Regions from separate parts of the Erwinia wuhanensis genome, predicted to be linked through region 3. Evidence: predicted binding sites of a transcription regulator. Region 3 holds the regulator's gene; each other region holds the start of a gene.
What was found. The regulator CRP, encoded in region 3, controls carbon source genes, mostly activating them, when cyclic AMP is high. The targets are predictions, from matches to a motif close to ATGTGANNNNNNTCACAT.

Region 1: cdd (cytidine deaminase) is a predicted target of CRP. The motif match lies at 7,467-7,484, and genes of this name have one in related genera.
Region 2: msrB (peptide-methionine (R)-S-oxide reductase MsrB) is a predicted target of CRP. The motif match lies at 2,815-2,832, and genes of this name have one in related genera.

The regions. Positions count from the first base shown of each region.
Region 1 covers NZ_JAUJUH010000005.1:214,709-224,898, forward strand. The annotation lists gene thiD (bifunctional hydroxymethylpyrimidine kinase/phosphomethylpyrimidine kinase) at 1-696, opposite strand, end outside; gene thiM (hydroxyethylthiazole kinase) at 693-1,478, opposite strand; TPP riboswitch at 1,511-1,607, opposite strand; gene QZH36_RS13820 (hypothetical protein) at 1,791-2,024, shown strand; gene QZH36_RS13825 (hypothetical protein) at 2,152-2,412, shown strand; gene QZH36_RS13830 (GNAT family N-acetyltransferase) at 2,409-2,831, shown strand; gene apbC (iron-sulfur cluster carrier protein ApbC) at 2,927-4,033, opposite strand; gene metG (methionine--tRNA ligase) at 4,197-6,230, shown strand; gene QZH36_RS13845 (CidA/LrgA family protein) at 6,342-6,728, shown strand; gene QZH36_RS13850 (CidB/LrgB family autolysis modulator) at 6,721-7,413, shown strand; gene cdd (cytidine deaminase) at 7,540-8,421, shown strand; gene QZH36_RS13860 (NAD-dependent malic enzyme) at 8,573-10,190, shown strand, end outside.
Region 2 covers NZ_JAUJUH010000001.1:197,471-207,660, reverse strand. The annotation lists gene sppA (signal peptide peptidase SppA) at 1-175, shown strand, start outside; gene ansA (asparaginase) at 257-1,276, shown strand; gene pncA (bifunctional nicotinamidase/pyrazinamidase) at 1,284-1,892, shown strand; gene QZH36_RS00950 (YeaC family protein) at 2,016-2,291, opposite strand; gene msrB (peptide-methionine (R)-S-oxide reductase MsrB) at 2,297-2,701, opposite strand; gene gapA (glyceraldehyde-3-phosphate dehydrogenase) at 3,037-4,032, shown strand; gene QZH36_RS00935 (D-hexose-6-phosphate mutarotase) at 4,100-4,978, shown strand; gene QZH36_RS00930 (aldo/keto reductase) at 5,012-5,860, opposite strand; gene QZH36_RS00925 (MipA/OmpV family protein) at 5,938-6,687, opposite strand; gene QZH36_RS00920 (hypothetical protein) at 6,735-6,947, shown strand; gene yeaG (protein kinase YeaG) at 7,119-9,053, shown strand; gene QZH36_RS00910 (YeaH/YhbH family protein) at 9,124-10,190, shown strand, end outside.
Region 3 covers NZ_JAUJUH010000009.1:44,528-54,717, reverse strand. The annotation lists gene argD (bifunctional acetylornithine/succinyldiaminopimelate transaminase) at 1-422, shown strand, start outside; gene QZH36_RS19165 (YccS/YhfK family putative transporter) at 517-2,595, opposite strand; gene crp (cAMP-activated global transcriptional regulator CRP) at 2,654-3,286, opposite strand; gene QZH36_RS19155 (OsmC family protein) at 3,592-3,996, shown strand; gene QZH36_RS19150 (phosphoribulokinase) at 3,989-4,858, opposite strand; gene QZH36_RS19145 (YheU family protein) at 5,080-5,295, opposite strand; gene QZH36_RS19140 (hydrolase) at 5,252-6,286, opposite strand; gene QZH36_RS19135 (LysE family translocator) at 6,370-6,972, shown strand; gene tauA (taurine ABC transporter substrate-binding protein) at 7,250-8,227, shown strand; gene tauB (taurine ABC transporter ATP-binding subunit) at 8,237-9,004, shown strand; gene tauC (taurine ABC transporter permease TauC) at 9,001-9,828, shown strand; gene tauD (taurine dioxygenase) at 9,825-10,190, shown strand, end outside.

The sequences.
Region 1 (10,190 bases), on a different contig from region 3:
TACCGTACCCGGCCAGCTGGTATGACGCGGGCGCAGCGCGGCCAGCGCGGAAGAAAGCGTGCAGCCGGTGCCGTGCGTATTTTTAGTCGGCACGCGCGGCGCGGTAAAACGCTCTTCTCCTTCCGGGGTCAGCAGCCAGTCCGGGCTTTCGTTGTCGCTCAGGTGGCCGCCTTTCATCAGCACCGCCTGACAGCCCAGCGCCAGCAGCGCCCTGCCCTGTTGCAGCATCTCCTGTTCGTTGCGGGCCGGTGAGCACTCCAGCAGCGCAGCGGCTTCCGGCAGATTCGGCGTGATAATGGAAACCTGCGGCAGCAGTTTTTCCCGCAGCGTCGCCACGGCCCGCCCGGAAAGCAGCGGATCGCCGCTTTTCGCCAGCATCACCGTATCCAACACCCGCCAGGGGATCGCCGCCTTTGCCAGCCCTTCTGCTACCGCCTCCACAATATCGCTGTCCTGCAACATACCGATTTTGACGCTGTCGATGCGCACGTCGCTTAATACCGAGGCTAGCTGGGCCGAAACAAAATCGGCCGCCACGGGATAGACGGCCTGCACGCCGCAGGTGTTCTGCGCCACCAGCGCGGTGATCACGCTGGTACCGTAGGCTTCAAGCGCGGAGAACGTTTTCAGATCGGCCTGGATCCCGGCTCCGCCGCTGGGATCCGTACCGGCGATGGTCAATGCGTTGACTCTCATACCGCCTCCTTGTACAGACGGTAGAGCGCATCGAGAAACAGCGGTTCAAAGGTGCCCGGCCCGTTGGCCGCCGCCGCCGCCTGCTCGCCCGCCTGGCTCATTACCCGACAGGCGGCAGCGATATGCAGCAGCCTGTCGCCCGGCAGTGCGCAAAATGCGGCCACCACGGCGGAGAGCGCACAGCCCGTGCCGACCACGCGCGTCATCAGCGGAGAGCCGCCCGATACCGCCAGCAGCCGCCGTCCATCGGTGACGTAATCCGTTTCGCCCGTCACGGCAACCACCGCGCCGCTGGACTGCGCCAGCTGAATAGCGGCCTCCAGCGCGGCGGAAGGATGATGCTGGCTGTCGACGCCGCGACCGGAAACCGCCTGTCGGGCCAGCGCCATAATTTCAGAGGCGTTGCCGCGAATGGCGGCAGGACGGAATGCCAGCAGCCGCTGGCAAAAATCGCTGCGAAAAGTCAGCGCGCCGACGGCAACCGGATCCAGCGTCCACGGTCGGCCTGCCGCCGTCGCTCCCTGCACCGCGGCAAGCATCGCTTCGCTACGTGCAGCGGTCAGCGTGCCGACGTTGATCAGCACGGCATCCGCAATAGCGCTGAACTGTGCCGCTTCCACAGGTTCAGTCACCATCGCGGGCGACGCGTCCAGCGCCAGCAGCACGTTAGCCGTCAGGCTTTGTACCACATCATTGGTCAGGCAGTGAACCAGCGGCGACCGCTGGCGGAACAGAGCAAGAGACGCGGCCGGGCTGGCCGTATAGTGAGTAGGTTGGATCATAGCGCTCCCAACCGGCGATCAAGAAGGCGATGCGATAAAGCATCTGACTTCCCTCCGCTGGCATTATCCAGTTCAGGTTCAACGGGTATTTCTCAGCCTTCACAAGGAAGGGCACCCCGAGTCGTAGTGCTTGCCAGCATAGGGAAACGCGCTGTTTTACGCAAGCGCGGAACGGCTTGCTAACGCAGATAGCGCCAGGGTTTACACTGCTGCCAGCGCCAGCAGCAGCAGCGGCGGACGGCATGGATTGGCGGCCTGGCCTGGGATTACACGCTGCCGATAGTCCCTGGCACCCTGCATCTGGGCATGGACATGCACTGGCTTCATCGTCCGGCAGGCCAGGACAAAGTAACCGTTAGCGATGGCCACAACCGTGACGCCTTCCGTACCGGCAACGGCGGCGATGCGCTGGCCGTGCAAGCGGAGGCCAGGCTGGCCGTTACCGACAACGTTTCTTTCTCTACCCGCCTCAACCATCAGCGCAGGCTGCAACAGGAAGGCGCCAACGACTGGCTGCTGGCTGGCGGCGTGACGGTGAATTTCTGATTATTTTCCGGCGGCCTCTTTTGCCGCCGGGAATTTTTGCGTCATACTCTCCGATCCCGTAGCGGCTTTTGATAAAGTCCGCCCATTCGCTAATCTGAACGCCATTCCTGTCCTGACGAGAAGTAAGATGACAAGACCGCTTAATGAACAATACGGCATCAGCGTCGCGGCGCTGCAAATGCTGCACTATCTGCAACAGATAGCGCGCGGCGATCGTGCCTTTACCATTCAGGATACCGTGCTGAATAGCCGCTGTAACGTTACGCCCCCGGACAATTTCCGCCTGCTGGATCAGCTTTTTGAAGCGGGCAAAATCGACTATGACTATCGCGGCACGGGCATTGAGGGCGAAAGACACGTAAAGCCCGTCTGGGGAGAAAACGGATGACGGTACGCGCCTTTACCGAAGCCGACCGCCCTTTTCTGCGCACGCTGTTTCTGGCCGCCCGCAAGGCGAACTGGCACTGGCTTGACGGCAGCGACTGGCAGCTGGAGGATTTCGACCGCGTGACGCTGGGCGAACGCATCCTGGTCGCCGAGCATGACGGCCACCGCACGGGCTTTGCCGCGCTGCTGCCCGCCGATAATTTTTTGCACAGTTTATTTGTCGACCCGGCGTGTCAGGGTCAGGGTATTGGCAGCGAGCTGCTGGAGGCGGTGCAGGCAGGCTTCACCTCGACCGGCGCGCTAAAGTGCCTTAAGGCAAACGACCGGGCGCTGGCTTTTTATCAGCGTCACGGCTGGCAGGTTATCAGCAGCGGCGAAGGCGACCAGGGAGAATACCTGCTGCTGCACTACGTGCTGTAAAAGAAAACGGGCGCATGATGCGCCCGCCGGGTTACTGACAAACTTAAAAGCCTGGCGGCGCCCTGTCGTTTTGCAGCAGCAAAGCCGAGTTGCCGTCAGACTACGCGGAAAGCGATATCGTCCGGGATCACTTCGCCATCCCAGTAGAGCTGTGCGGCGACCTGGCCTGCCAGCTGGCGATACAGCCAGGTAAATTCGCTGTCGGGACGGCGCACCACCGTCGGCATTCCGTCGTCCAGATCCTCGCGCAGCGTGATGTGCAGCGGCAGCTGGCTCAGCAGGCGCGTGTGATACTGTTCCGCCAGCGCCAGCGCGCCGCCGCTGCCGAAAATCGGCTCGTGATGACCGCAGTTGCTGCACACGTGCACGCTCATGTTCTCGACGATGCCCAGCACCGGCACGCTGACCTTTTCAAACATCACAATCCCCTTACGGGCGTCGATCAGCGCGATATCCTGCGGCGTGGTCACCACCAGCGCGCCGGTCACCGGCACGTTTTGCGCCAGCGTCAGCTGAATATCGCCCGTGCCTGGCGGCATATCCAGGATCAGGTAGTCCAGATCCGGCCACAGCGTTTCGTTCAGCAGCTGCATCAGCGCCTTGCTGGCCATCGGCCCGCGCCACACCATCGCGTTGTCATCGGTCACCAGATAGCCGATAGAGTTGGTCGCCAGCCCGTGCGCCATAATCGGCGCCATATGCGTACCGTCCGGCGAGGTAGGCCGTTCGTTTTGCGTGCCGAGCATATCAGGGATCGACGGGCCATAGATATCCGCATCCAGCAGGCCGACTTTCGCGCCTTCGGCCATCAGCGCCAGCGCCAGGTTGACCGCCGTGCTGGATTTGCCGACGCCGCCCTTGCCGGAGCTGACGGCAATAATATTTTTCACACCCTTTACGCCTGGCTGGTTCTTCACCCTTTTCAGCGTGGCGATATCCAGGCTCAGCTTCCAGCTGATGGCGGTGGCATTAGTCAGGCGCAGCAGCTCCGCGCTGGCGCTCTCCTTTAAGGCTTCAAAGCCGCTGTGCCAGGCTAAAGGCATCAGCAGTTCGATATGCAGGGTGTTGTCCAGCATTGCGCAATGGTGCAGCGCCTTCAGCGCGGTGAGGTTGCGCTGTAGCGTCGGATGTTCAAACGTGGTTAAAACGCCCATCACTATCGCGCGCAGCGCTTCAGGTGAATGTTGGGATTGAGGCATCATCCCGGCTCCTTTTTTTCTGTGACGTTATTCAGAGCATATCAGATAAGGCTGTCGGCGGCAGGCAGTAAAAAACGGCACGGTCGGCGCGGCGTTGTTTACGCAGGCCGGGCCTTTCGGGTAACATCGGAACCCCCTATTTTAAACAGGTATAGCAAGTCTCACTATGACTCAAGTCGCGAAAAAAATATTGGTAACGTGCGCACTCCCTTACGCCAACGGTTCTATTCATCTCGGCCACATGCTCGAGCATATCCAGGCGGATATTTGGGTCCGTTACCAGCGAATGCGCGGCAACGAGGTTTACTTCATCTGCGCCGACGATGCGCACGGTACGCCGATCATGCTGAAAGCTCAGCAGATGGGCATTGCGCCTGAGCAGATGATTGCCGAGATGAGTCAGGAACATCAGAATGACTTCGCCGGTTTCAATATCAGCTACGATAACTACCACTCCACGCACAGCGAGGAGAACCGCGAGCTGTCGGAGCTGATCTATACCCGTCTGAAAGAGAACGGTTTTATCAAAAACCGGACTATTTCGCAGCTTTACGACCCGGAAAAAGGCATGTTCCTGCCGGATCGCTTTGTGAAAGGCACCTGCCCGAAATGTAAATCGCCGGATCAGTACGGCGACAACTGCGAAGTGTGCAGCGCCACCTACAGCCCGACCGAGCTGATCGATCCTAAATCCGTGGTGTCCGGCGCGACGCCGGTACTGCGCGACTCCGAGCACTTCTTCTTCGATCTGCCGGAGTTCAGCGCCATGCTACAGGCCTGGACCCGTTCCGGTGCCCTGCAGGAGCAGGTCGCCAACAAGATGCAGGAGTGGTTCGAGTCGGGTCTGCAACAGTGGGATATCTCCCGCGATGCGCCCTACTTCGGCTTTGAAATTCCGGGCGCGCCGGGCAAATATTTCTACGTCTGGCTGGATGCGCCTATCGGCTATATGGGCTCGTTTAAAAATCTCTGCGACAAGCGCGGCGATATTGATTTCGACGCCTTCTGGCAAAAAGACTCCGAGACCGAGCTGTATCACTTTATCGGCAAGGACATCGTCTATTTCCACAGCCTGTTCTGGCCAGCCATGCTGGAAGGCAGCAACTTCCGCAAGCCGAACAACCTGTTTGTCCACGGGTACGTGACGGTTAACGGCGCGAAAATGTCCAAGTCGCGCGGCACCTTCATTAAGGCCAGCACCTGGCTACAGCATCTGGATGCCGACAGCCTGCGCTATTACTATGCCGCCAAGCTCTCTTCGCGCATTGATGATATCGACCTGAATCTGGAAGATTTCGTCCAGCGCGTGAATGCGGATATCGTTAATAAAGTGGTTAACCTGGCGTCCCGTAACGCCGGATTTATCAACAAGCGCTTTGGCGGCAAGCTGTCCGCCGAGCTGGCCGATCCGGCGCTGTATCAATCCTTTGTGGACGCCTCTGCCAGCATTGCGGAAGCCTGGCAGAGCCGTGAGTTTGGCCGTGCGGTGCGTGAAATCATGGCGATGGCGGACGTAGCGAACCGCTACGTTGACGAGCAGGCGCCGTGGGTGGTGGCGAAGCAGGAAGGCCGCGATGCCGACCTGCAGGCGATCTGCTCAATGGGCATCAATATGTTCCGCGTGCTGATGACCTGGCTGAAGCCGGTGCTGCCTTCGCTGAGCGAGCGCGCCGAAGCCTTCCTGAACCAGGAGCTGAGCTGGGACGGTATTGCGCAGCCGCTGCGCGATCACACGCTTTCCGCCTTTAAAGCGCTGTATAACCGCGTCGAGATGGACAAGGTCAACGCGCTAATCGAGGCCTCGAAAGAGGACGCGGCGGCGGCGAACAAACCGGCGCTGACCGGCCCGCTGGCGGACGATCCGATTCAGGAAACCATCACCTTTGACGACTTTGCCAAAGTGGATATGCGTATCGCGCTGATCCAGAACGCCGAGTTTGTTGAAGGCTCCGATAAGCTGCTGCGCCTGACGCTGGATCTGGGCGGCGAAACCCGCAACATTTTCTCCGGCATTCGTACCGCCTATCCGGATCCGTCGGTGCTGGTAGGCCGCCTGACCATGATGGTGGCTAACCTGGCGCCGCGTAAGATGCGCTTCGGCATCTCGGAAGGTATGGTGATGGCCGCCGGCCCTGGCGGCAAAGAGATCTTCCTGCTGTCGCCGGACAGCGGCGCTCAGCCGGGAATGCAGGTAAAATAAGCAACGGAGACGGGCGAAGCGATTCGCCCGTTTTTTTGCGGCCCACTGTGATCTCTGGCACAAATCTCCTGCCGATCGTATGATTAATGCGTTGCAAAACCGGAGCTTATCATGCGTACCGTACTGTTGATCCTCTGGCGCTATCTGCGCGCCTTTCTGATTATCTATCTCTGCCTCTATGCCGGAAACGCGCTGGCGCTGCTGCTGCCGGTCACGATCCCGGGCAGCATTATCGGTATGCTGATCCTGTTTTTTCTGCTGGCTTTTCAACTGGTTCCACCCGACTGGATCAGGCCCGGCAGCCTGCTCCTGATCCGCTATATGGCGCTGCTGTTTGTGCCGATCAGCGTCGGCGTGATGAGCTATACCGACCTGCTCAGCGCGCAGTTCGGCCCGATAGTGGTTTCCTGCGTGGTCAGCACCTTTATTGTTTTGCTGACCGTGGGGCTGGCTTCGCACCAGCTGCATGGCAAAGTGAAAGGAACAGGCGATGAGTGATATCTGGTGGTCTCTGCCGCTGACCATGCTGGTCTTTTTCGGCGCTCGCCGGGTGGCGGCGAAGGTGAAAATATCCCTGCTCAATCCGTTGCTGATCTCCATGGCGGTCATCATTCCGCTGCTGCTGCTGATGCAGATACCCTACGCCCGCTATTTTCAGGGCAGCGCTATTCTGAACCAGCTGTTGCAGCCCGCCGTGGTGGCGCTGGCGCTGCCGCTGTATGAACAGATGCATCAGATCCGCGCGCGCTGGAAGTCAATTATCGGTGTCTGCTTTATCGGCAGCATGACGGCGATGATTTCCGGTACGGCTATCGCGCTGTGGATGGGCGCCACGCCGCAGATAGCGGCGACTATTATGCCTAAATCCGTGACCACGCCGATTGCCATGGCGGTTTCCGCCACGCTGGGCGGCATTCCGGCCATCAGCGCCATTTGCGTGCTGATTGCGGGCGTACTCGGCGCGGTTTTCGGTCATATGCTGCTTAACCTGCTGAAGATCCGCAGCAAGGCCTCGCGCGGTCTGGCGATCGGCAATGCTTCTCACGCGCTGGGTACGGCGCGCTGCTCGGAGCTGGATTACCAGGAAGGCGCCTACAGCTCGCTGGCGCTGGTGATCTGCGGCATTATCACTTCGCTGCTGGCACCGTTTCTTTTTCCGCTACTGATGCATTTCTGGCGATAAAACTTGCGATGCGTCGCGCATTTTGTGGTTCTCTTTCATAAATTGCATAATCTGTGTGATTATAATCACATACATTAGCCTGGCTGCCCGCCAGAATAAGCGGCCACTTATGCAAGAGAAGCCACTATGCAACCACGTTTTCAAGCGGCTTTCGCCGCGCTGCCTTCCCCGCTGCAGGCGGCGTTGCAGCCTTTGCTGACCGACACCTTTCCCGCTTTTTTCACCCCAGAACAAATGGCCGCCATCAGAACCGAAACCGGTCTGGACAACCGCGAACTTACCTTTGCGCTGCTGCCGCTGGCGGCCGCCTGTGCCGTCGCGCCGCTGTCGCGCTTTAACGTCGGCGCGCTGGCGCTGGGCCGCAGCGGCCATCTCTATTTTGGCGCGAACATGGAGTTTTCCGGCGCGACCATGCAGCAAACCGTCCACGCCGAACAGAGCGCGGTATCCCATGCCTGGCTGCGCGGCGAAAAAGGTCTTGAGGCGATTACCGTCAACTACACGCCCTGCGGCCACTGCCGCCAGTTTATGAACGAGCTGAACAGCGGCACCGCGCTGCGCATTCATCTGCCGGGACGCGAACCGGCGACGCTGGGCGATTACCTGCCAGATGCTTTCGGCCCGCGCGATTTAGCGATTGAGACGCTGCTGCTGGACGAGGTCGATCACGGCCTGACCATTACCGGCGACGCGCTGGTCAGGGCCGCGCTTGAGGCGGCTAACCGCAGCCATGCGCCTTACTCGCAGGCGTTAAGCGGCGTGGCGCTGCAAATGGCCGACGGCGCGATTTTTGCCGGCAGCTATGCGGAAAACGCCGCCTTTAACCCAAGCCTGCCGCCGCTGCAGGCCGCGCTGATCCTGCTGAACCTTGCAGGCTACGACGTGCTGCAAATTCAGCGCGCCGTGCTGGCGGAAGCGCCCGATGCCCGCCTTATCCAGCGACAGGCAACCGCCGCGACGCTTCAGGCGCTGGGCTGCGCGACGTTGCAAACCGTGCCGCTGCGCTGATCCGCTTCGCCAGCCCGCAAGCCCCGCTGCCGGCTGGCTTTTTATTGCCAAAAAAGTGCCCGCATTTGTTATAAGCTGTTAACAAATGCTGTACTTTCGGATGAATTATTTTAGGATTGGGCCACTACCGATCCCAGTGAGCATTGATTACATGGAACTCGACTACGAAAGTAAACGCCCTCTCTACATTCCCTACGCTGGCCCTATCCTGCTGGAATTTCCGCTGTTGAATAAGGGCAGCGCCTTCTCTATAGAAGAACGCAATGACTTTAACCTGAACGGTCTGCTGCCCGAGACGGTGGAAACCATTGAAGAGCAGGCCCAGCGCGCCTGGCGTCAGTTTCAGGATTTCAAAAACGCCAACGACAAGCACGTTTATCTGCGCAACATTCAGGACACCAACGAAACGCTGTTCTACCGCCTGCTGGATAATCATCTTGAAGAGATGATGCCGATTATCTATACCCCGACCGTCGGCGCGGCCTGTGAACACTTTTCTGAAATCTATCGTCGCGCGCGCGGGCTGTTTATCTCCTATCCGAACCGCGCCAGCATTGAAGATATGCTGCAAAACGCCACCAAGCAGAACGTGAAGGTCATCGTAGTCACCGACGGCGAGCGTATTCTTGGCCTGGGCGATCAGGGCATCGGCGGCATGGGCATTCCTATCGGCAAGCTGTCGCTTTATACCGCTTGCGGCGGCATCAGCCCGGCCTATACGCTGCCGGTGGTGCTGGACGTCGGCACCAACAACCAGCAGCTGCTGAACGATCCGCTCTATATGGGCTGGCGTCATCCGCGTATTACCGGCGAAGAGTACGATAACTTCGTTAATGAATTTATCCAGGCGGTAAAAAGCCGCTGGCCAAACGTGCTGCTGCAGTTTGAGGATTTCGCGCAGAAAAACGCCATGCCGCTGCTGGAACGCTATCGCGATGAAGTCTGCTGCTTTAATGACGATATCCAGGGCACCGCCGCCGTCACGCTGGGCACGCTGATCGCCGCCAGCCGCGCGGCAGGCAGCAAAATGAGCGAGCAGAAAGTCGTGTTCCTGGGCGCTGGGTCTGCCGGCTGCGGCATCGCCGAGCAGATTATCGCGCAGATGAAATCAGAAGGCCTGAGCGACGAAGAAGCCCGCGCGCGCGTCTTTATGGTGGATCGCTTCGGCCTGCTCACCGACAAGCAGCCAAACCTGCTCAGCTTCCAGAGCAAGCTGGTGCAGAAGAGCGAGGATCTGGCCGACTGGGATTCCAGCTCCGATTCCCTGTCGCTGCTGGACGTGGTGCGTAACGCGCGCCCGGATATTCTGATCGGTGTTTCCGGCCAGCCCGGCCTGTTCAGCGAAGAGATTATCCGCGAGATGCACCAGCACTGCGCGCGCCCAATCGTCATGCCGCTCTCCAACCCGACCTCCCGCGTGGAAGCAACGCCGCAGGATATTATGGCGTGGACCGACGGTGCCGCGCTGGTCGCGACCGGCAGCCCGTTCGCGCCGGTCACCTGGAAAGAGCAAACGTTCCCGATCGCGCAGTGCAACAACTCCTATATCTTCCCCGGCATCGGCCTGGGCGTGATCGCTTCGGGCGCCACCCGCGTGACCGACAGTATGCTGATGGCCGCCAGCCGCGCGCTGGCCGACTGTTCGCCGCTGGTCAACGACGGCGCTGGCCCGGTGCTGCCGGAAGTGAAAGATATTCAGGGCGTGTCGAAAATAATTGCGATGGCCGTAGGCAAAGCGGCGCAGCTGGCCGGCGTGGCGGTGGTCACCT
Region 2 (10,190 bases), on a different contig from region 3:
CAGCCAGATGGACGCTTCCACACGTGCGGCGCTGCCCGAGGCGCTGCAAGCGTATCTGCCTGCGCCAATGTATGACGTAATGGCCGCGATGAAAAATCAGCCGGGCCTGCTCGACAACCTGAACGACCCGCAGAATCGCTATGCGTTCTGCCTGACCTGTAGCCAGGTCAAATAAGCCGAAAGCAGCCCGCTGGTCGGGCTGCTTTTCCCGGTTTTTCCCCTTATACTGCCCTCTTTTTCAAGCCTGAGTAATCACATGCAAAAAAAATCCATCTATGTAGCCTATACCGGCGGCACCATCGGGATGCAGCGTTCCGAGCATGGCTATGTGCCCGTTTCTGGTCATCTGCAAAATCAGCTGGCGAAGATGCCGGAATTCCATCGTGCCGAAATGCCGGATTTTACTATTCACGAGTACCAGCCGCTGATCGACTCTTCCGATATGACGCCGCAGGACTGGCAAACGATTGCGGATGATATTCAGGCTAATTATGATAATTACGACGGTTTCGTGATCCTGCACGGCACCGATACCATGGCGTTTACCGCCTCCGCGCTCTCTTTTATGCTGGAAAACCTGGCCAAGCCGGTAATTGTGACAGGGTCACAGATCCCGCTGGCGGAGCTGCGTTCCGACGGTCAGCAAAACCTGCTTAATTCGCTGTTTGTCGCGGCTAACTATCCTATTAATGAAGTCGCCCTTTTCTTCAATAATCAGCTTTATCGCGGTAACCGCACTACTAAAGCCCATGCCGACGGCTTTAACGCTTTTGCCTCGCCTAACCTGGCGCCCCTGCTGGAAGCGGGTATCCATATTCGTCGTCTGAACACGCCTCCGGCTCCTGGCGGCCAGGGACCGCTCATTGTGCGCTCGATTACGCCTCAGCCTGTCGGCGTTGTCACGATCTATCCGGGAATTTCTGCCGACGTGGTGAGCAACTTCCTGCGCCAGCCGGTAAAAGCGCTGATCCTGCGCTCCTATGGGGTTGGCAATGCGCCGCAGAATCCGGCTTTCCTGAAAGAGCTGCAAGAAGCTTCCGATCGCGGCATTGTCGTGGTGAACCTGACGCAATGTATGTCCGGCAAGGTAAACATGGGCGGCTATGCGACGGGGAACGCGCTGGCGCTGGCGGGCGTGGTAAGCGGCTACGATATGACCGTGGAGGCAACGCTGACCAAGCTGCACTTCCTGCTCAGCCAGAACCTTTCCAGCGATGAAGTTCGCCAGCAAATGCAGGTGAATTTGCGCGGTGAGCTGACTCCTGACGAAAAGTGAGATAAGCATGAACCAGGCCCTGATCCTGATCGATCTGCAAAATGATTTTTGCCCCGGCGGCGCGCTGGCCGTGAAGGACGGCGACAGCACACTCGCCGTCGCTAACCAATATGCGGCAGAATTTCATCGGCTTCAGCGGCCGGTGGTGGCAACGCTGGACTGGCATCCGGCTAACCACGGCAGCTTTGCGTCAGTGTCGGGGCAATCGGTGGGCACGCTGGGCGAACTGGACGGCCTGCCGCAAATAGGGTGGCCGGATCATTGCGTGCAGCATAGCGCAGGCGCAGAGCTGCACCCTGAGCTGGATCGGCGCTATCTGACCACACAGATTTATAAAGGCGAGCAGCCGCTTATCGACAGCTATAGCGCATTTTTCGATAACGGCCACCGCAACAAAACAAGGCTGGATAGCTGGCTGAAAAGTCGGGGCGTCACCAGCCTGACGATGATGGGCCTGGCGACGGACTACTGTGTAAAATACAGCGTGCTGGACGCGCTGGCGCTCGGTTATCAGGTTCAGGTCGTCGCCGCAGGCTGTCGGGGCGTAAACCTGTCACCGCAGGACAGTGAAATCGCGCTGGCAGAAATGGCGGCTAAAGGCGCAGTCATTATTTAAACCGCGCCGCAGACGCTGCCTCGTTCGGCGTCGCATCCATGCAGCTTTTAGTCACCAGGCTAAGAGGGCCTGCTCGCCCGGTTATCAATACGTAGCCGAGCTTTATCACGATATCAAACGATGTTAGTGCAGCCTGATAGGCGTGATGTCGTCATCGATGCCAAATTCCTCTTTCAGCTGTTTCTTGCTTTTGGTCACCATCTCGCCGCCCTTGCCCACGCTCATATGCTGCGGCTCGTCGTTGTGACGCGCCTGCCATAGCATCACCAGCTGCAGGCTATTCTCTTTCTGCTCCGGTGTCAGGGCCACGCCGTCGGCCCATTTACCGGTTTCTACCGCCGTAGCCAGACGCTGATAAACCTCGGGCGTCATGGCAGCAATGATCTCATCCAGCTCCATAACGTCTATCCTTTAATCTGAGTGCCATCTTCATCGGTGAAACTTAATGAAGCGGAATTGACGCAGTAGCGCTCGCCTGTCGGCTGAGGGCCGTCGGGAAAAACGTGCCCCAGATGGGCATCGCAGGTACCGCAACGGATCTCGATTCGCTGCATCCCGTGCGAGTCATCTTCCAGATAGCGGATGGCGTCATCGCTGTAGGGCTGATAAAAACTCGGCCAGCCGCAGCCGGAATCATACTTGGTGCCGGACAGAAACAGCGGCGAGTTGCAAACGAGGCAGTGATAAATCCCTTCGTGCTTGTTATGCAGCAGCTTGCCGGAGTACGGCGGCTCTGTCCCGCGCTGCTGAGTGACGTAGCGCTGCATTTCGTTTAGATCGGTTTCAGGTTTCAGTGGGCGTTCGGCCATATCAGGTATCTCTGGCAAAGTGGTCTGAAGATTTCTACATTCTAACAAATGCATAACAACGTCAGGGGATTTTTCATGCTCAGGCGGAGTCTGAAAGTAAGCAGGCAATGAAATTGTGACCTGGATCACCCTTTAAAATCCCGACCCCTTTATATTCGGGCCGAATGCCCCAAACTAAAGGTAAGACGCTCGTCGCGGAAGGCGTTTTCAGGCAATTATTCCTGCTCCAGGGTTTGATTTGTCGCAACTATTGAAGCGATTCCGCTTGACGCCTGATAAGGTTTTTGTAATTTTACAGCCAACCTTTTATTCACTAACAACAGCTGGTGGAATATATGACTATCAAAGTAGGTATCAACGGTTTTGGCCGCATCGGTCGCATCGTTTTCCGTGCTGCTCAGCAGCGTTCTGACGTAGAAATCGTTGCAATCAACGATCTGCTGGACGCCGAGTACATGGCTTACATGCTGAAGTATGACTCTACTCACGGTCGTTTCGACGGCACCGTAGAAGTTAAAGATGGCCATCTGGTTGTTAACGGCAAAACCATCCGTGTTACCGCTGAAAGAGATCCAGCTAACCTGAAGTGGGACGAAGTCGGTGTTGACGTGGTTGCCGAAGCAACAGGTATCTTCCTGACCGACGAAACCGCTCGTAAACACATCCAGGCTGGCGCGAAGAAAGTTGTTCTGACCGGTCCTTCCAAAGATGACACCCCAATGTTCGTTATGGGTGTTAACCACAAGGCGTATGCTGGCCAGGAAATCGTGTCTAACGCATCCTGCACCACCAACTGCCTGGCACCGCTGGCAAAAGTTATCAACGACAAGTTCGGCATCGTTGAAGCGCTGATGACCACCGTTCACGCTACCACCGCTACCCAGAAAACCGTTGACGGCCCGTCTCACAAAGACTGGCGCGGCGGCCGTGGCGCATCTCAGAACATCATCCCATCTTCTACCGGCGCAGCTAAAGCGGTAGGTAAAGTGATCCCTGAGCTGAACGGCAAACTGACCGGTATGGCTTTCCGCGTACCTACTCCTAACGTTTCCGTGGTTGACCTGACCGCGCGTCTGGCTAAGCCTGCTTCTTACAAAGAAATTTGTGAAGCTATCAAGGCAGCGGCTGAAGGCGAGCTGAAAGGCATCCTGGGCTATACCGAAGACGAAGTGGTTTCTACCGATTTCAACGGCGAAACCCTGACTTCCGTATTCGATGCTAAAGCCGGTATCGCACTGAGCGACACCTTTGTTAAGCTGGTTTCCTGGTACGATAACGAAACCGGTTACTCTAACAAGGTTCTGGATCTGATCGCACATATCGCAAAATAATCGCGATTAGCTGATTCTGAGGGCGACTGCGGTCGCCCTTTTTTTTCGCTGAATAACAGGAGCTCCGATGAACGAAAAACTTTTTTCGCTGCCCGTAGCCGACCAAATCACGCCCTATATTTCACTGCGCTTAATGGGCGAGCTGCCCGTAGTAGTTATCGCGCATCCGAAGGTGCGCGCGGCGGTGACGCTTCAGGGCGCGCAGCTGGTTGCCTGGCAGCCCAGCGGCGAGAAACCGGTTATCTGGCTGAGTGAGAAAACGGCGTGGACGTCTGGCAAAGCCATTCGCGGCGGCGTGCCCGTCTGCTGGCCATGGTTTGGGCCGGCCGGCGAACCGGCGCACGGCTTTGCCCGCTCGCTGCCCTGGACGCTGTCGGCGCACGACGAGAACGAAGAAAGCGTGATGCTGACGCTGACGCTGGAAAGCAGCGAGCAGACGAAAAAATTCTGGCCGCACGATTTTACGCTGTTTGCCCGTTTCCGCTTCAGCGATCGCTGTGAAATTGAGCTGGAAGCGCACGGCGACTTTGAGGCCACCGGTGCCCTGCACACTTACTTTGCCGTTGAGGATATCGCGGGCGTAGAGGTGAGCGGACTGGGTCAGCCTTATATCGATAAGGTAAAAGAGAATGCTGAAGGCCGTGCCGAAAACGGCAGGCAAACCTATCCTGACCGCGTCGATCGCATATTTACCCAGCCGGAAGATTGCAGCACTATCCACGATACGGCGGGTAACAGGATCATAGAAGTTTATCATCACTATCATAGTGACGTTGTCACCTGGAATCCCGGCCCGGCGCTTTCGTGCAGCATGAGCGATATGGCAAACGAAGGCTATAAAAGCATGGTATGCGTGGAAACGGCTCACGTGACGCAGCCCATGGTCAGCGCGGGCGAGTCTCCGGCCCGGCTGGCAACCACGATTAAAGTGCGTAAACGCGCTTAGTGAAGACGGCGGGCCCAATGCCCGCCTGCGGTTCTACACCACGTCCAGCGGCATTTTGCGATTGGGCGGCGGGAAAGCTTCGTTGATTAACGCCAGCTCCTCATTGCTTAACACAACTTCCAGCGCGGCGGCGTTTTCAGCCACGTGCTGCAGCGAACTGGCTTTAGGGATCGCCATCACGTCTTCTTTGCGAATAACCCAGGCCAGCAGCAGCTGCGCCGTCGTAATGCCCTTTTGTTGTGCAATATTGTTCAGAACAGGATGGGTCAGCAAATCGTGCCGCAGTCGGCCAGCCTGCGCCAAAGGGCAATAGGCCATTACCGGGATCGCATGCTGCTGGCAGTCCGGCAATAAATCATACTCAATGCCGCGCGAAGCCAGATGGTAAAGCACCTGATTAGCCGCGCAGGCGTTGCCCCCCTCTTCGGCCAGCAGTTCTTTTAAGTCGCTACTGTCAAAATTTGACACGCCCCAGCGTCGAATTTTGCCTGCCTGCTGTAGCTTTTCCATCGCCGTGATGGTTTCTTCCAGCGGAACAGTGCCGCGCCAGTGGAGAAGATAAAGATCGAGATAGTCAGTTTGCAGACGACGTAAGCTGCGTTCGCAGGCTTCTACGGCATCCACTACGCCCGCGTTCCACGGATAAACTTTTGAAACCAGCCAGGCGCTGTCGCGACGGCCGCGCAGCGCTTCGCCTACCACCTCTTCCGCGCCGCCGTCCGCATACATTTCAGCGGTATCAATCAGCTTCAGCCCGTGCTCAAGGCCGGCCTGCAATGCCGCGACTTCCTGGCCTCGCTTGCTGCTTTCCTCGCCCATATACCAGGTTCCCTGGCCGATAGCCGGTACGCTCTGGTCGGAGAAAGTTACGGTTTTGGTCATCATGCCCTCCTGCACTGTTTCAGATCGCCATCATGATGCAAAAGGGCGCTGAGCGCCCTTTTATGATGCAGCCTTAATTAAAAGGTGTAGCTGATGCCGGTCCAGACGCTGACCTGAGAATCTTTGTCCACCATCGGGCTGTCTTTGACCTCGTCGCTCAGGCGCGTATAGCGACCGGCAACCGTGGCGTTCCAGCTCTGATTAATCGACCAGGCAGCCGTCAGCTCCAGGTAAGGGTTCCAGCTGTCGTCGGCCTCGTAGCTGCGCAATCCGCTACGGCGCGATTCATTCTTAGAAACGCCATAATAGTAATCGTTCTGGTTTTCGCTGCTGTAGAGCGCGCCGATGCCCGGCGTCAGGCTGAAATCGCCGAAGTGGAAGCTGTAGAGATAAGTCAGATCCCAGATATAGCCGTCGCTGTTATCCAGCATATCGCCAGCCAGCACCGTCCTGATCGTACCCCAGTCAGCCGTATGGCGATAAGCCAGGCCGCCCATCAGCGTCATATGACGCTTATCCAGCGCTTTCAGCTGTTTATTGTCGGTATCATCGGGATCGAAGTTCTGCGGCGAGCCCAACACCGTCAGCGACAGCTGATCCTGTGAATCTTTCCAGAGGTAGTAGCCCGCCGTCAGGCTGCGCACATAAAAGCTGTCGCCTTCATAGTTAATGACCGGTACCGGGTAATAACGATCGTCACCACCTTTGTAAGGGCTTTGGCTGTAAATCACCGAGGCGCCAAGCGTTAACGGATTAGCATGAGCTACGCCAGCGGTAAAACAAACGGGTAAAAGCGCGGCAAGCGCGCTAACTTTGAAATAGTTCACAATTAATTCATTCCATAAATATAACAATCAGCAGAGTGAGTTTATCAGTGTTACATCATTTGTTTAAAATTTTAAAGATTCTGCCGCACGCAGAATCAACTTTAACGCTGCCAGCGCCTGAAGATACCAGGCGTGCTTATTTACAAAATCCCGCCAGCCCGCATCAGGCAAGGGGCAGCGCTAAGATCAATTCTGACTTTGTTATTGAAATTGCATCAGAAATGCGAGGAGGTTCAGGAAATTTCCTGAATGCCAACTAAGCTTTAATCAAAGACGCTAAGTTTGAAGAGCAGAGTAACCATCTTTGTTGTGTATCCCGATTAGAAGTCAGGTTGGCATAAGGGTTGCTGTACTCATTATAAGTTCCTTCAGGGGCTTTCCCTCATTAGGCTCCTGGTACCTGTGCTAAAAACGAAAGGACGGGCATCGCTATGAATATATTCGATCACTATCGTCAGCGTTATGAAGCTGCCAAGGACGAAGAGTTCACACTGCAGGAATTTCTTACCGTTTGCCGGCAAGATCGTAGTGCATACGCCAACGCGGCAGAAAGGCTATTAATGGCTATTGGTGAGCCAATAATGGTCGATACTGCTCAGGAGCCACGCCTTTCCCGACTGTTTTCCAATCGCGTCATTGCACGCTATCCCGCCTTTGAGGAGTTTTACGGCATGGAGGAAGCGATTGAGCAAATCGTTTCTTATCTGAAGCATGCCGCGCAGGGGCTGGAAGAGAAGAAACAGATCCTCTATCTGCTGGGCCCGGTGGGCGGCGGTAAATCTTCGCTTGCCGAGCGTCTGAAATCTTTGATGCAGCGCGTACCCATTTACGTGCTCAGCGCCGACGGCGAACGTAGCCCGGTCAACGATCATCCGCTGTGCCTGTTTAACCCGCAGGAAGACGCCAATATCCTTGAAAAAGAGTACGGCGTGCCGCGGCGTTACCTCGGCACCATTATGTCGCCCTGGGCGGCCAAACGGCTGCATGAGTTTGGCGGCGATATCTCCCGCTTTAAAGTTGTAAAAGTCTGGCCGTCGATTCTGGAACAGCTCGCCATTGCCAAAACCGAACCGGGCGATGAAAACAACCAGGATATTTCCGCGCTGGTAGGTAAAGTAGATATCCGTAAACTGGAGAACCACGCACAGAACGATCCGGACGCCTATGGCTATTCTGGCGCGCTGTGCCGGGCTAACCAAGGGATTATGGAATTCGTAGAGATGTTTAAAGCGCCAATCAAGGTGCTGCATCCTTTACTGACCGCGACCCAGGAAGGTAACTATAACGGTACCGAAGGGATTTCCGCCCTGCCTTTCAACGGCATTATTCTGGCGCACTCCAACGAATCAGAATGGGTGACCTTCCGTAATAACAAAAACAACGAGGCGTTTCTTGACCGTGTTTATATCGTCAAGGTGCCTTACTGCCTGCGCGTGTCGGAAGAGATCAAGATCTACGACAAGCTGCTTGACCACAGTGAGCTGACGCACGCGCCATGCGCGCCAGGCACGCTGGAAACGCTGGCGCGCTTCTCCATTCTTTCTCGCCTGAAAGAGCCGGAAAACTCCAGCACCTACTCGAAAATGCGCGTCTATGACGGCGAAAGCCTGAAAGATACCGATCCAAAAGCTAAATCCTACCAGGAATACCGTGATTACGCCGGGGTCGATGAAGGGATGAACGGTTTATCCACCCGCTTCGCCTTTAAAATCCTGTCCCGCGTGTTTAACTTCAATCATACCGAAGTTGCCGCCAACCCGGTGCATCTGTTCTACGTGCTGGAGCAGCAGATCGAACGCGAACAGTTCCCGCAGGATTTAGCCGAAAAATACCTTGAGCACCTGAAAGGCTATCTGATCCCGAAATATGCCGAGTTTATTGGCAAAGAGATCCAGACCGCCTACCTGGAATCTTATTCAGAGTACGGTCAGAATATCTTTGACCGCTACGTAACCTATGCCGATTTCTGGATCCAGGATCAGGAATACCGCGACCCGGATACCGGCCAGCTGTTCGACCGCGAATCGCTGAATGCGGAGCTGGAAAAAATCGAGAAGCCTGCCGGGATCAGCAATCCGAAAGACTTCCGTAACGAAATCGTCAACTTTGTGCTGCGTGCCCGTGCCCACAACAGCGGGCGTAATCCAAACTGGACCAGCTATGAAAAACTGCGCACGGTAATCGAGAAGAAAATGTTCTCGAATACCGAGGAACTGCTGCCGGTTATTTCGTTCAATGCCAAAACGTCCACGGATGAACAGAAAAAACATGATGATTTCGTCGACCGTATGATGGAAAAAGGCTATACCCGCAAGCAGGTTCGTCTGCTGTGCGAATGGTATCTGCGCGTGAGAAAATCATCCTAAACCCGACTTCATAAATGCATTCCCGTGGGTCAGCAAACCTGGCCCAACGGCAACGTTGTTTGGGGGAATTATGGCCTATTTTATCGATCGGCGTCTTAACGGTAAAAACAAAAGCGCGGTGAACCGTCAGCGCTTTTTACGCCGCTATAAGTCGCAAATCAAACAGTCGATCTCCGAGGCCATTAATAAGCGTTCGGTAACCGACATTGAGAGCGGCGAGTCAGTTTCTATCCCCGTTGATGATATCAACGAACCGGTATTTCATCAGGGCCGTGGCGGCCAGCGCCATCGCGTGCATCCCGGCAATGACCATTTTGTGCAAAACGATCGTGTCGAACGCCCTCAGGGAGGCGGCGGCGGTGGCGGTAGCGGACAGGGCAATGCCAGTCAGGATGGCGAGGGCAAAGATGAATTCGTCTTTAATATCTCTAAGGATGAGTATCTGGATCTGTTATTTGAAGATCTGGCCCTGCCGAACCTGAAAAAGAATCAGCATCGTCAGCTGAACGAGTACAAGGTGCATCGTGCCGGCTTCACCTCTAACGGCGTGCCGGCAAATATCAGCGTGGTGCGTTCGCTCCAGAACTCGCTGGCGCGGCGTACGGCCATGACAGCCGGGAAGCGGCGAATGCTGGGCGAGCTGGAGGCCGCGCTGGAAGCCGTGCAGAAAGCCGAACCGGCCCAGCTGCTGGAAGAAGAACGCCTGCGCCAGGAGATTGCCGACCTGCGCGCCCGTATTAAACGCGTGCCCTTTATTGATACCTTTGACCTGCGCTATAAAAACTTTGAGAAGCGTCCCGAACCGTCCAGCCAGGCCGTGATGTTCTGCCTGATGGACGTTTCCGGCTCCATGGATCAGGCCACCAAAGATATGGCTAAACGCTTTTATATTCTGCTCTATCTGTTCCTGAGCAGAACCTATAAAAATGTTGAGGTGGTCTATATTCGCCACCATACGCAGGCGAAAGAAGTGGACGAGCAGGAGTTCTTCTACTCGCAGGAAACGGGGGGCACTATTGTTTCCAGCGCCCTGAAGCTGATGGATGAAGTGGTGAAAGAGCGTTACGATCCGGCGCAGTGGAATATTTATGCTGCTCAGGCTTCCGATGGCGATAACTGGGCGGACGATTCACCGCT
Region 3 (10,190 bases):
TGCTGACCACCAACGAGATCGCCTCGGTGATGGCGCCCGGCGTGCACGGCACCACCTATGGCGGCAACCCGCTGGCCTGCGCGGTAGCGGAAGCGGCGCTGGATATCATCAATACGCAAGAAGTGCTGAACGGTGTAGAGGCGCGCCGCGAGCAGTTTGTCGCCGCGCTGAAAGCGCTGGACGCGCAGCTGGATCTGTTCAGCGACATTCGCGGCAAAGGCCTGCTGATTGGCGCGGCGCTGAAGCCGCAGCATGCCGGTAAAGCGCGCGATATTCTGAACGCCGCCGCCGCCGAAGGCGTAATGATCCTCAATGCCGGGACGGACGTGATCCGTTTTGCGCCGTCGCTGGTCATTGAACCGACCGATATCGAAGAGGGCATGAACCGCTTCGCCACCGCCGTGAAAAAACTGCTGGCTTAACTCGTCAGGCCGGAAGCCTCGCGCTTCCGGCTAAACAGGCGCGTCGTCTGCACCAGGCCGCTTACACGCGCCGAAAAACTTCTGCTCAGCATCATCAGGCTGATTTCCGTAAATGGCGCGACAGCCAGCGGCCATGATGAGGTCGGCTGCTCCAGGCCAACGAAGAAATAGTGTGCATCACGCCAAGATGTTCCAGGATCCGCTTTATGTGCCTTTCCATCACCGTGGTCGCGCCCTGCTGAAAGGGCGTATCCGTCTCCAGCACGTTATTTGTGGAACTCGGCCCGTCATACTCCAGCCGCTGCTGGCAGCGCTGTAGCGCAATTTCGCACGCCTGTAGATAGCGCTCGGCCAGCTGCGGCGTCAGCATGGTATGTTCACGCGCTAAAATGGTCATGGCGTTGATATGCTCAACGATAAACTGACTGTGCGTAACCCAAAGCTTCATATCGGCCAGGTAGCGGGCGTCGAAACCCGGCTCCTGCATCGCCTGGTTCAGCGAGTTAAACAGCGCGTTGTGCGCCTGGTTAACGCGCATACGCTGCCAGGCAAGCTTCTGCGGACTCTCTTCGTCCCCCAGCAGTTTCTGGAGCGCTTCCTGATAGGTTTCCAGCGCGTCGTGCGCATTCTGCCGCAGCAGGCCGCTTTGCCACTGCGGCCACAGCCAGATCATCCCGGCAAAGGCGATCAGGCAGCCCATCAGCGTATCCAGCAGGCGCGGCAGCAGAAAGTCGGCGCCGTTCAGCGACAGCAGCTGAAGCGAATATACCGCCGTCACGGTAAAGCCGATCGTCGCCAGGCCGTAATATTTGCGGATCACCAGATAGCCCGCCAGCGTCAGCGTCAGCATCACCAGCAGCACAGCCGATTCCGGCACCTGAAAGCGTAGCGTCAGCGCGGCCACCACCAGCCCGCCCAGCGTGCCCAGCGCACGGTGCTGAATGCGTACCCTGGTCGCGCTGTAGCCGTTCTGGCTGACAAACATCACCGTCATCAGCAGCCAGTAAGGCTTGGGCAGATTAAAGGAGAGCGCCAGGGTGCTGGCGAAAGCGAGCATAACCGCAAACCTGGCGGCGGTGCGCAGCGCGGCGGATTTCAGCGACAGATAGCTTCTGATGGCAGATAGCAGCGGCAGTCGTTTCTGACGATCCGCCATCAGATCGCGCTGGTAAAGCGGACGCTGGGTACGCAGCACGCGGGCGATACGGCTGAAATGCCAGGCGCAAAAGTTGCCGACCGGGTTGGCGGGATGCTGGCGGGCAATTTTTTCCAGCGCCTGCAGCTGTTTATCCATGCTGAAACGTGTCGGCAGACGGTGATAGAGAATATCGTCCGCCAGCTCGCGCAGCCTGGCCGCAATGGTCTGCGCGTTCCAGCGGATCACCGCCTCGGCATGGCTCTGCTCCACCAGTTTTTGCACCTCTTCCGGCTGATGCAGGCTGACGGCGATATGCTCCTGCAAATCCAGCGCAACCTGAAAAGCGCGGGTCAACCGCTTATGGTGATTATCGTTGCTGGCGGCCAGCATGTGCATTTGCTGATAGCAGGTATTGATAAGGTCGACCGCTTTTTGCTGGCGAGCCAGCAGCGGCGGCAGCGTTTTTTCCGGGTCGGCAAGCTGCGTCAGCAGGCTGTATTTGGCCTCGCAGTAGCCGGCCAGCTCGCGATAAAGCAGGCTGAGCGTTTCCCGCATCGGCTGCTCTTTCCACAGCCAGAACCAGAACCAGTTAAAGAGGCCGTACCAGACCGTGCCCAGGATATAAAGCGACGGCGGCTGCCAGATGGGCATCCGACCGGCCAGGCTCAGGGTAAAGATGCCGGCAATCAGCGCGCCGGGCAGCAGTCTGCCATGCAGCGGGCTGATTTCGCCGGTCACGCCCAGCAGCATGGCCATGGAAAACAGGATAATGGGCAGGGGAACGGCATAGTCGCCAAGATACTGCACCAGAAAGCTGCTGAAGGCGAAAAGGCCGCCGCCGATCAGCAGACGTTTAAAGAAGCGTTTATGGGGCGTATCCAGACCGGCGATATTGCAGCAGGCCGGCACCAGCGAGAACAGCAGGCCGTTTTGCAAATTGCCCAGCAGCCAGCCGACGGCGACGGGCAGGCAAAGCACCAGCGTCTGCCGCAGGGCGTAGTTAACTTCGGGATGGTAGATGAGTCGGCGCCACATTGCTTTGTACCCGCTGAAAAGGCGCAACGAAGGCATTGCGCCATGCAATCAGAGCGGTTTAGCGTGTACCGTAGACCACGATGGTTTTACCGTGTGCGGAGATCAGATTCTGATCTTCCAGCATCTTCAGAATACGGCCGACGGTTTCGCGCGAGCAGCCGACGATCTGGCCAATCTCCTGGCGGGTAATTTTGATCTGCATCCCATCCGGGTGGGTCATAGCGTCCGGCTGTTTGGCCAGATTCAATAGCGTTTGCGCGATGCGACCTGTCACATCGAGGAAAGCTAAATTGCCCACTTTCTCGGAGGTAACCTGCAGGCGGCGCGCCATCTGTGAAGAGAGACGCATCAGGATATCCGGGTTGACCTGGATCAGCTGGCGAAACTTCTTATAGGAGATTTCCGCCACTTCACAGGCCGTTTTTGCCCGCACCCATGCGCTGCGCTCCTGGCCTTCTTCAAACAGGCCAAGCTCGCCGATAAAATCGCCCTGGTTAAGGTAAGACAGGATCATCTCTTTACCTTCTTCATCCTTGATGAGCACCGCTACCGCGCCTTTGACGATGTAGTAAAGGGTTTCTGCTTTCTCACCCTGGTGGATCAGCGTGCTTTTGGATGGATACTTATGAATATGGCAATGTGACAGGAACCATTCAAGTGTCGGGTCTGTTTGCGGTTTGCCGAGAACCATTCGCTGTTATCCTCTGTTGTTATCGTGCCTAAATACAGGGGCAGAGTTCCCTGACAGGCGTTGAAATAGTCAAGCGCTTCCCATGCAGGAAAGTTATTCGGCTCTCTGTTGAGTGCCGGGCTCGTTATGTCGTCCCGTTTCGTCTGGTCTGTAGAGTACTGACGAAATACAGCCTTGTTTGTAGCACAGCTTTGCATGGGTGTCTTCTGTTGTCTCGCTTCAGCATAGCGGGAAATCTGCCGCGCTGCTGTTTTAGTTGCCTTAAGCCGACCGCGGCTTAACTAAATGAATTAGAGGAGTTTGTTATGCAAGCGAGCGTCAAATGGGTGGAAGGGCTGACCTTTTTGGGAGGATCCTCATCGGGCCATCAGATCGTGATGGACGGCAACGCGGGCGATAAAGCGCCCAGCCCGATGGAAATGCTGCTGATGGCGGCAGGCGGCTGTAGCGCGGCGGAAGTGGTTGCCATTCTGCAAAAAGGGCGTTTCACGGTAGAGAACTGCGAGGTGAAGCTGACGTCAACCCGGCGCGAGAAACCGCCGCGTCTGTTTACCCGCATCAACCTGCATTTTATTGTCAGCGGCAGCGGGCTGACGGATAAGGCGCTGGCGCGCGCGGTCAGCCTTGCGGTCGGGAAATATTGCCCGGTCGCGCTGATGCTGGGTAAGGGCGTGACCCTTACCCATAGCCATGAGATGGGCGTTACTTGATAGCTTTGCCTTCCATCAGGCGCTTGACCAGCGGCCCCATAATCAGCTCCATTGCCAGGCCCATTTTGCCGCCCGGCACCACCAGCGTGTTGATATGGGAGATAAAAGAGCCTTGCAGCATCGCCAGCAGATAGGGGAAGTCAATCTGTTCCAGCGCCTGGAAATGGATAACCACAAAGCTCTCGTCAAGCGAAGGAATGCCGCGCGCGGCAAAAGGGTTGGACGTATCCACGGTAGGGACACGCTGGAAGTTAATATGGGTGCGGGAAAATTGTGGCGTAATGAAGTTAATATAATCGTCCATTGAGCGCACCACGGAATCCATCACCGCCTCGCGTGAATGACCGCGTTCGCTGGTATCGCGGATCATTTTTTGGATCCACTCCAGGTTGACGATAGGCACCACGCCCACCAGCAGATCTACATGCTGCGAGACATTGTTCTGCGGCGTCACCACGCCGCCGTGCAGCCCTTCGTAAAACAGCACGTCGGTGGGTTCCGGCAGCGGCTGCCACGGCGTAAAAGTGCCGGGCACCTGGTTCCAGGGCACCGCTTCGTCATAGGTGTGCAGATATTTTCTGGACTGGCCGCTGCCGCTGCGGCCATATTCCGCGAAGGTTTGCTCCAGCAGCGAAAAATCGTTGGCCTCCGGGCCGAAATAGCTGATATGGCGGCCCATATCGCGCGCTTTGCGGATTGCCATATCCATTTCGGGACGGGTATAGCGATGGAAGCTGTCGCCTTCCACTTCCGCCGCGTGCAGGTTCAGCTGCTGAAAAATTTTGCGGAAGGCCAGGCTGGTGGTGGTGGTGCCCGCGCCGCTGGAACCGGTCACGGCAATCACTGGATGTATGGCGGACATAAACGAGTTTCCTGTGAACGTTATTCCGCCATTGTTATCACGTTTTGCTATAGCCTGTCATCTTCTGCCCAGGGGTGAGCGCGCGGCAGAGGTTATGCAATAAAGCCAAGCGCGAACAGCGGTTTAGCCGTCAGGAAAACGAGATCGCCGTCTTCCGACTAGCCAAGCGGTAAGAAGAACACGGCGTCGCCGATAGGCTTTTGCCCCCTCAGCGGGAGGCGTTAACGGATCTGGCCTTTAGGCATGATATTGACCGTCTCGTGCAGCTCTGACCAGACCAGCACCGCCTCGCCGTTTGTCAGCTGACGACGAACGTCATTGACTTTTTGCTCCAGCGAGCGCTCCTGCTCGCCATAGTCGGTGCCTTCCCGCAGCACGAAGGCTTCAATCAGGTTAGCGAGCGTGTCCGGGTCCAGTTCTTTCCAGGGAATAATCATCGTTGTCCAGCCAGGTTGAAAGCCATTGCGGTATACGCTGCTCCAGCCACATTTGCGGCCTGCGCAGCGTTCCCCCCACGAATCCCACATGTCCGCCGTGCTGCGTCAGCTGATACGTTACGCAATCGGGCAGCCTCTCGGTTGCAGGAATGACCTCGTCGGTCATAAAGGGATCGTCTTTAGCATGAATAATCAGCAGAGGTTTACGCACGCCGGAAAGCAGCGGCAGCGCGCTACAGCGGCGATAGTAATCCGTCGCGTCCACAAAACCGTGCGCTCTGGCAGTAATGGCGTCGTCAAACTCCCTGAGTCTCTTAAGCGCCTTAAGCTGCGTCAGATCGACAGGCAGCGTGCCGGGCCAGGCGTGCAGTTTGCGGGTGGCGTTCTGCTTCAGCAAGTTTAGCAGGTAGCGCTGATAGACACGCGAGAATCCCTGCTCCAGCCGCTGGCTGCAGGGTTCCAGCATCAGCGGCGCGGAAACGATAACGCCGGCATCCAGCAAACAGCTGTCGCCCTGTTGGCCCATCAGGCAGCCCAGCATATTACCGCCAAGCGAAAAGCCCACGGCAGCGGTCGCCACCGTTCCCCAGGTTTCCCGTAGCCAGCGTAAAAAATAGCTGGCGTCTTCGGTTTCGCCCGAATGATAAATGCGCTCGAGACGGTTCGGTTCGCCGCCGCAGCCGCGAAAATGCATCACCACGCCCAGCCAGCCGCGCTGTCGACAGGCCTGCAAAAGCCCGTGCGCGTAAGGGCTGTGAAAGCTGCCCTCAAGGCCATGAAAAAGCACCACGCGCGGCTTGTGGCTCGCCTGCGCCGGATCTTCGCTCCAGGCAAGATCGACAAAATCACTGTCCGGCAGCGGCAGGCGCTGCCAGTGCGGCTGCAAAGCGATACGGCGACGGACCAGGCGCGGCAGGATGGTTTGCAAATGCGCGTTGCTCATGCCCGCCAGTGGACGAAAAGTATTTTCCAGCGACCCGTCAAAATTCATCTTCAAAAGGCTTCCCGGATCCTTGTCGTACTGTTAGCTTCGATAAGTTTGTTGTTAAGTGGGGTGAGGAGCGCCCGTTTCATATGGAACTGAAACTGTTTTTGTCGATGCTGGGTTTTTTGTGGGTCGCTGCGATCACGCCAGGCCCTAATAATATGTTACTCACCGCCTCGGGCGCCAACTTTGGTTTTCTGCGTTCGCTGTGGCTGCTGATCGGCATCATGATCGGGATGCAGGTCATGCTGCTGCTGGTCGCGTTCGGTATTGGCGGCCTGATCCTGCTTTATCCTGCTTTGCATCTGGTGTTGAAAATCGCCGGGAGCGTCTATCTGCTGTGGCTGGCGTGGAAAATCGCCACGGCGAAATATGAGCGGCTGGATACCGGCACTCTCCCCACAGCGCCAATGCCGTTCTGGCAGGGCGGCCTGCTACAGCTGATCAATCCCAAAGCCTGGCTGATGGCGCTGGGCGCGGTCGCCAGCTTCAGCCTGGGCGGTGAGGCTTATCGGGGATCGGTAATGGCTATCAGCTTTGCGATGGCGCTGGTCAACCTGGTTTCCGGCCTGATCTGGCTTGGCTTTGGCACGCTGATTGGCCGCCTGCTGCGCAGCCGTCGCGCCTGGACGCTGTTCAATATGGCGATGGGCGTGCTGACAGCGGCCTGCGTGCTGCTTATCTGGCGCTAAGCAGAGTGCCTGGCGAACGTCGCTTCAGGCAAAGTGCTTTCCCCATTCTCAATTCGTAAGCAGCGGGCGCCGTTACGGCGGGTTTTTGAACCCGCTACTTACGCTGCTGCCAGCCTCTGACGTCTTAAAGGCAATCCCACTCTCCGGCATTAAAATCCTGTTTTTCTTCTAAGGACTTATCGTTATAACCGATAATTTTTTATTACTTTATCGCGGCAAGTGCTCTCGGTTACAAAGGCGTTGTTCACTTTTATAACAATAACGACCGGAGCAAAGCATGGCGCATAAATTTACTCTTTCACTGCTGGCCTTCAGCCTTTCTTTTTCGGCGCTGAGCGCACAGGCTTTGGACGTTACCGTGGCGTATCAGACCTCGGCAGAACCGGCCAAAGTGGCCCAGGCCGATGACGCTTTTGCCAAAGCCAGCGGCGCAAAAGTGGACTGGCGCAAGTTTGACAGCGGCTCCAGCGTGGTCAGAGCGCTGGCTTCGGGCGATGTGCAAATCGGCAATATCGGCTCCAGCCCGCTTGCCGTAGCGGCCAGCCAGCAGGTGCCGATTGAGGTGTTTCTGCTGGCGTCGCAGCTCGGCAGTTCCGAAGCGCTGGTGGTGAAGAAAAGCATCAAGGATCCCAAAGATTTGATCGGCAAACGTATCGCCGTGCCTTTTATCTCCACCACTCACTACAGCCTGCTGGCCGCGCTTAAGCACTGGGGCATCAAGCCGGGCCAGGTGCAAATCGTCAATCTTCAGCCGCCCGCGATTATCGCTGCCTGGCAACGTGGCGACATTGACGGCGCCTACGTCTGGGCGCCGGCGGTGAACGAGCTGGAGAAGGAAGGAAAGGTACTGACCGACTCCGCGCAGGTCGGCAAGTGGGGCGCGCCAACGCTGGACGTCTGGGTTGTGCGTAAAGATTTCGCGCAGCAGCATCCTGAAGTGGTCACCGCTTTCGCCCGTAGCGCGCTGGAGGCGCAAAAAGCCTACCTGGACAGCCCTGAGCAGTGGCTGAAAGATGACAATCACCTCAACAAGCTGTCGCGTCTGAGCGGCGTGCCGACACAGCAGGTGCCGGGGCTGGTAAAAGGCAACACTTACCTGACGGCGCAGCAGCAGGTTGAACAGCTGGGCCAGCCGGTCGATAAGGCTATCGGCGATACCGCACAGTTTTTAAAAGAGCAGGGCAAAGTGCCGCAGGTTGCCAGCGATTACAGTGGCTTTGTCACCAACCGCTTTGTTAAAAATCTTACGCAGTAAGGAGCCGCCATGCTTTCAGTCTCGCATCTGACGGCCCGCTACGACGGCCACCTCGCGCTTGAAGATATTAACCTGACGATTGCCGGGGAAGAGCTGGTGGTGGTGCTGGGGCCTTCAGGCTGTGGCAAAACCACGCTGCTGAATCTGATTGCCGGTTTTCTGACGCCGGAGTCGGGCAGCATTACGCTGGACGGCCAGCGCGTAACCGGGCCGGGAGCCGAGCGCGGCGTGGTGTTTCAGCATGAAGGGCTGCTGCCGTGGCGCAACGTGCTGGATAACGTCGCCTTTGGCCTGCAGCTGGCCGGGATGGATAAAGCGACGCGCCATCAAACGGCCCGTCAGATGCTGAAAAGCGTCGGGCTGGGCGGCGCGGAAAAGAAATTTATCTGGCAGCTTTCCGGCGGGATGCGCCAGCGCGTAGGTATCGCCAGAGCCTTAGCCGCCGATCCGCAGCTGCTGTTGCTGGATGAGCCCTTCGGCGCGCTGGATGCCTTTACCCGCGAGCAAATGCAGGAGCTGCTGCTGAACCTGTGGCGGGACAGCGGCAAGCAGGTGCTGCTGATTACGCACGATATCGAGGAGGCGGTTTTTCTGGCCAGCGAGCTGATCCTGCTGTCGCCCGGCCCCGGCAAAATTACCGAGCGTCTGCCGCTGGCGTTTGGCCGCCGCTATGCCGCCGGCGAAGCCTGCCGCAGCATTAAATCCGATCCCGCTTTTATCGCCACGCGGGAATATGTATTAAGCCGGGTGTTCCAACAGCGCGAGGTGTTTTCATGAGCCTGTTATCCACGGAGAAAGTCGCGGTGCGCCGATTGAGGCTGCGCTGGCCGTTTGGCCGTCAGCTTACCCTGAGCGTGGCGACCCTGCTGGTGCTGCTGGGCATCTGGTGGGCAGTAACCGCTTTTGGCCTGATCGCGCCGCTCTTTCTGCCCGCGCCGCAGCAGGTTTTCCATCAGCTGCTGGTGGTTGCCGGCCCGCAGGGTTTTATGGATGCGACGCTCTGGCAGCATCTTGCCGCCAGCCTGACAAGGATAGCGATAGCGCTGCTGGCGGCCACGCTGATCGGCGTGCCGGTTGGTATCCTGATGGGGCTGAACGCCACCGCGCGCGGCATCCTTGACCCGCTGATTGAGCTGTATCGACCGGTGCCGCCGCTGGCCTATCTGCCGCTGATGGTGATCTGGTTCGGTATCGGCGAAACGTCCAAAATCCTGCTGATCTATCTGGCCATCTTCGCGCCCGTGGTGATGTCCACGCTGGCGGGCGTCAAAAGCGCGCAGCAGGTTCGTCTGCGCGCCGCGCAGTCGCTGGGCGCCAGCCGCTGGCAAACGCTGTGGTTCGTGGTGCTGCCCGGCGCGCTGCCGGAAATTTTAACCGGGCTGCGGATCGGTCTTGGCGTCGGCTGGTCAACGCTGGTGGCCGCCGAACTTATCGCCGCCACGCGCGGGCTGGGCTTTATGGTGCAGTCCGCCGGTGAATTTCTGGCAACCGATGTGGTACTGGCAGGCATCGCCGTTATCGCGCTGATTGCTTTTTCGCTTGAGCTGGGGCTGCGAGCCTTACAGCGCCGTTTAACCCCCTGGCATGGAGTCACATCATGAACGAACGTCTGTCTGTTACCGCGCTTGGCCCCTATATCGGCGCGCTGGTCGCTGACGTGGATCTCAGCCGCCCGCTGAGCGACGCGCAGTTTGAGCAGCTTTACCATGCGCTGATCCGTCATCAGGTGCTGTTCTTCCGCAATCAGCCCGTTACGCCTGCCCAACAGCGAGCGCTGGCGGCCCGTTTTGGCGATCTGCACATCCATCCCGTCTATCCGCACGCGCCGGATGTGGAAGAGATTATCGTGCTGGATACGCATGATGATAACCCGCCGGACAACGATAACTGGCACACCGACGTGACCTTTATCGAGACGCCGCCGGCCGGGGCGATCCTGGCGGCAAAGCAGCTGCCGGAAACC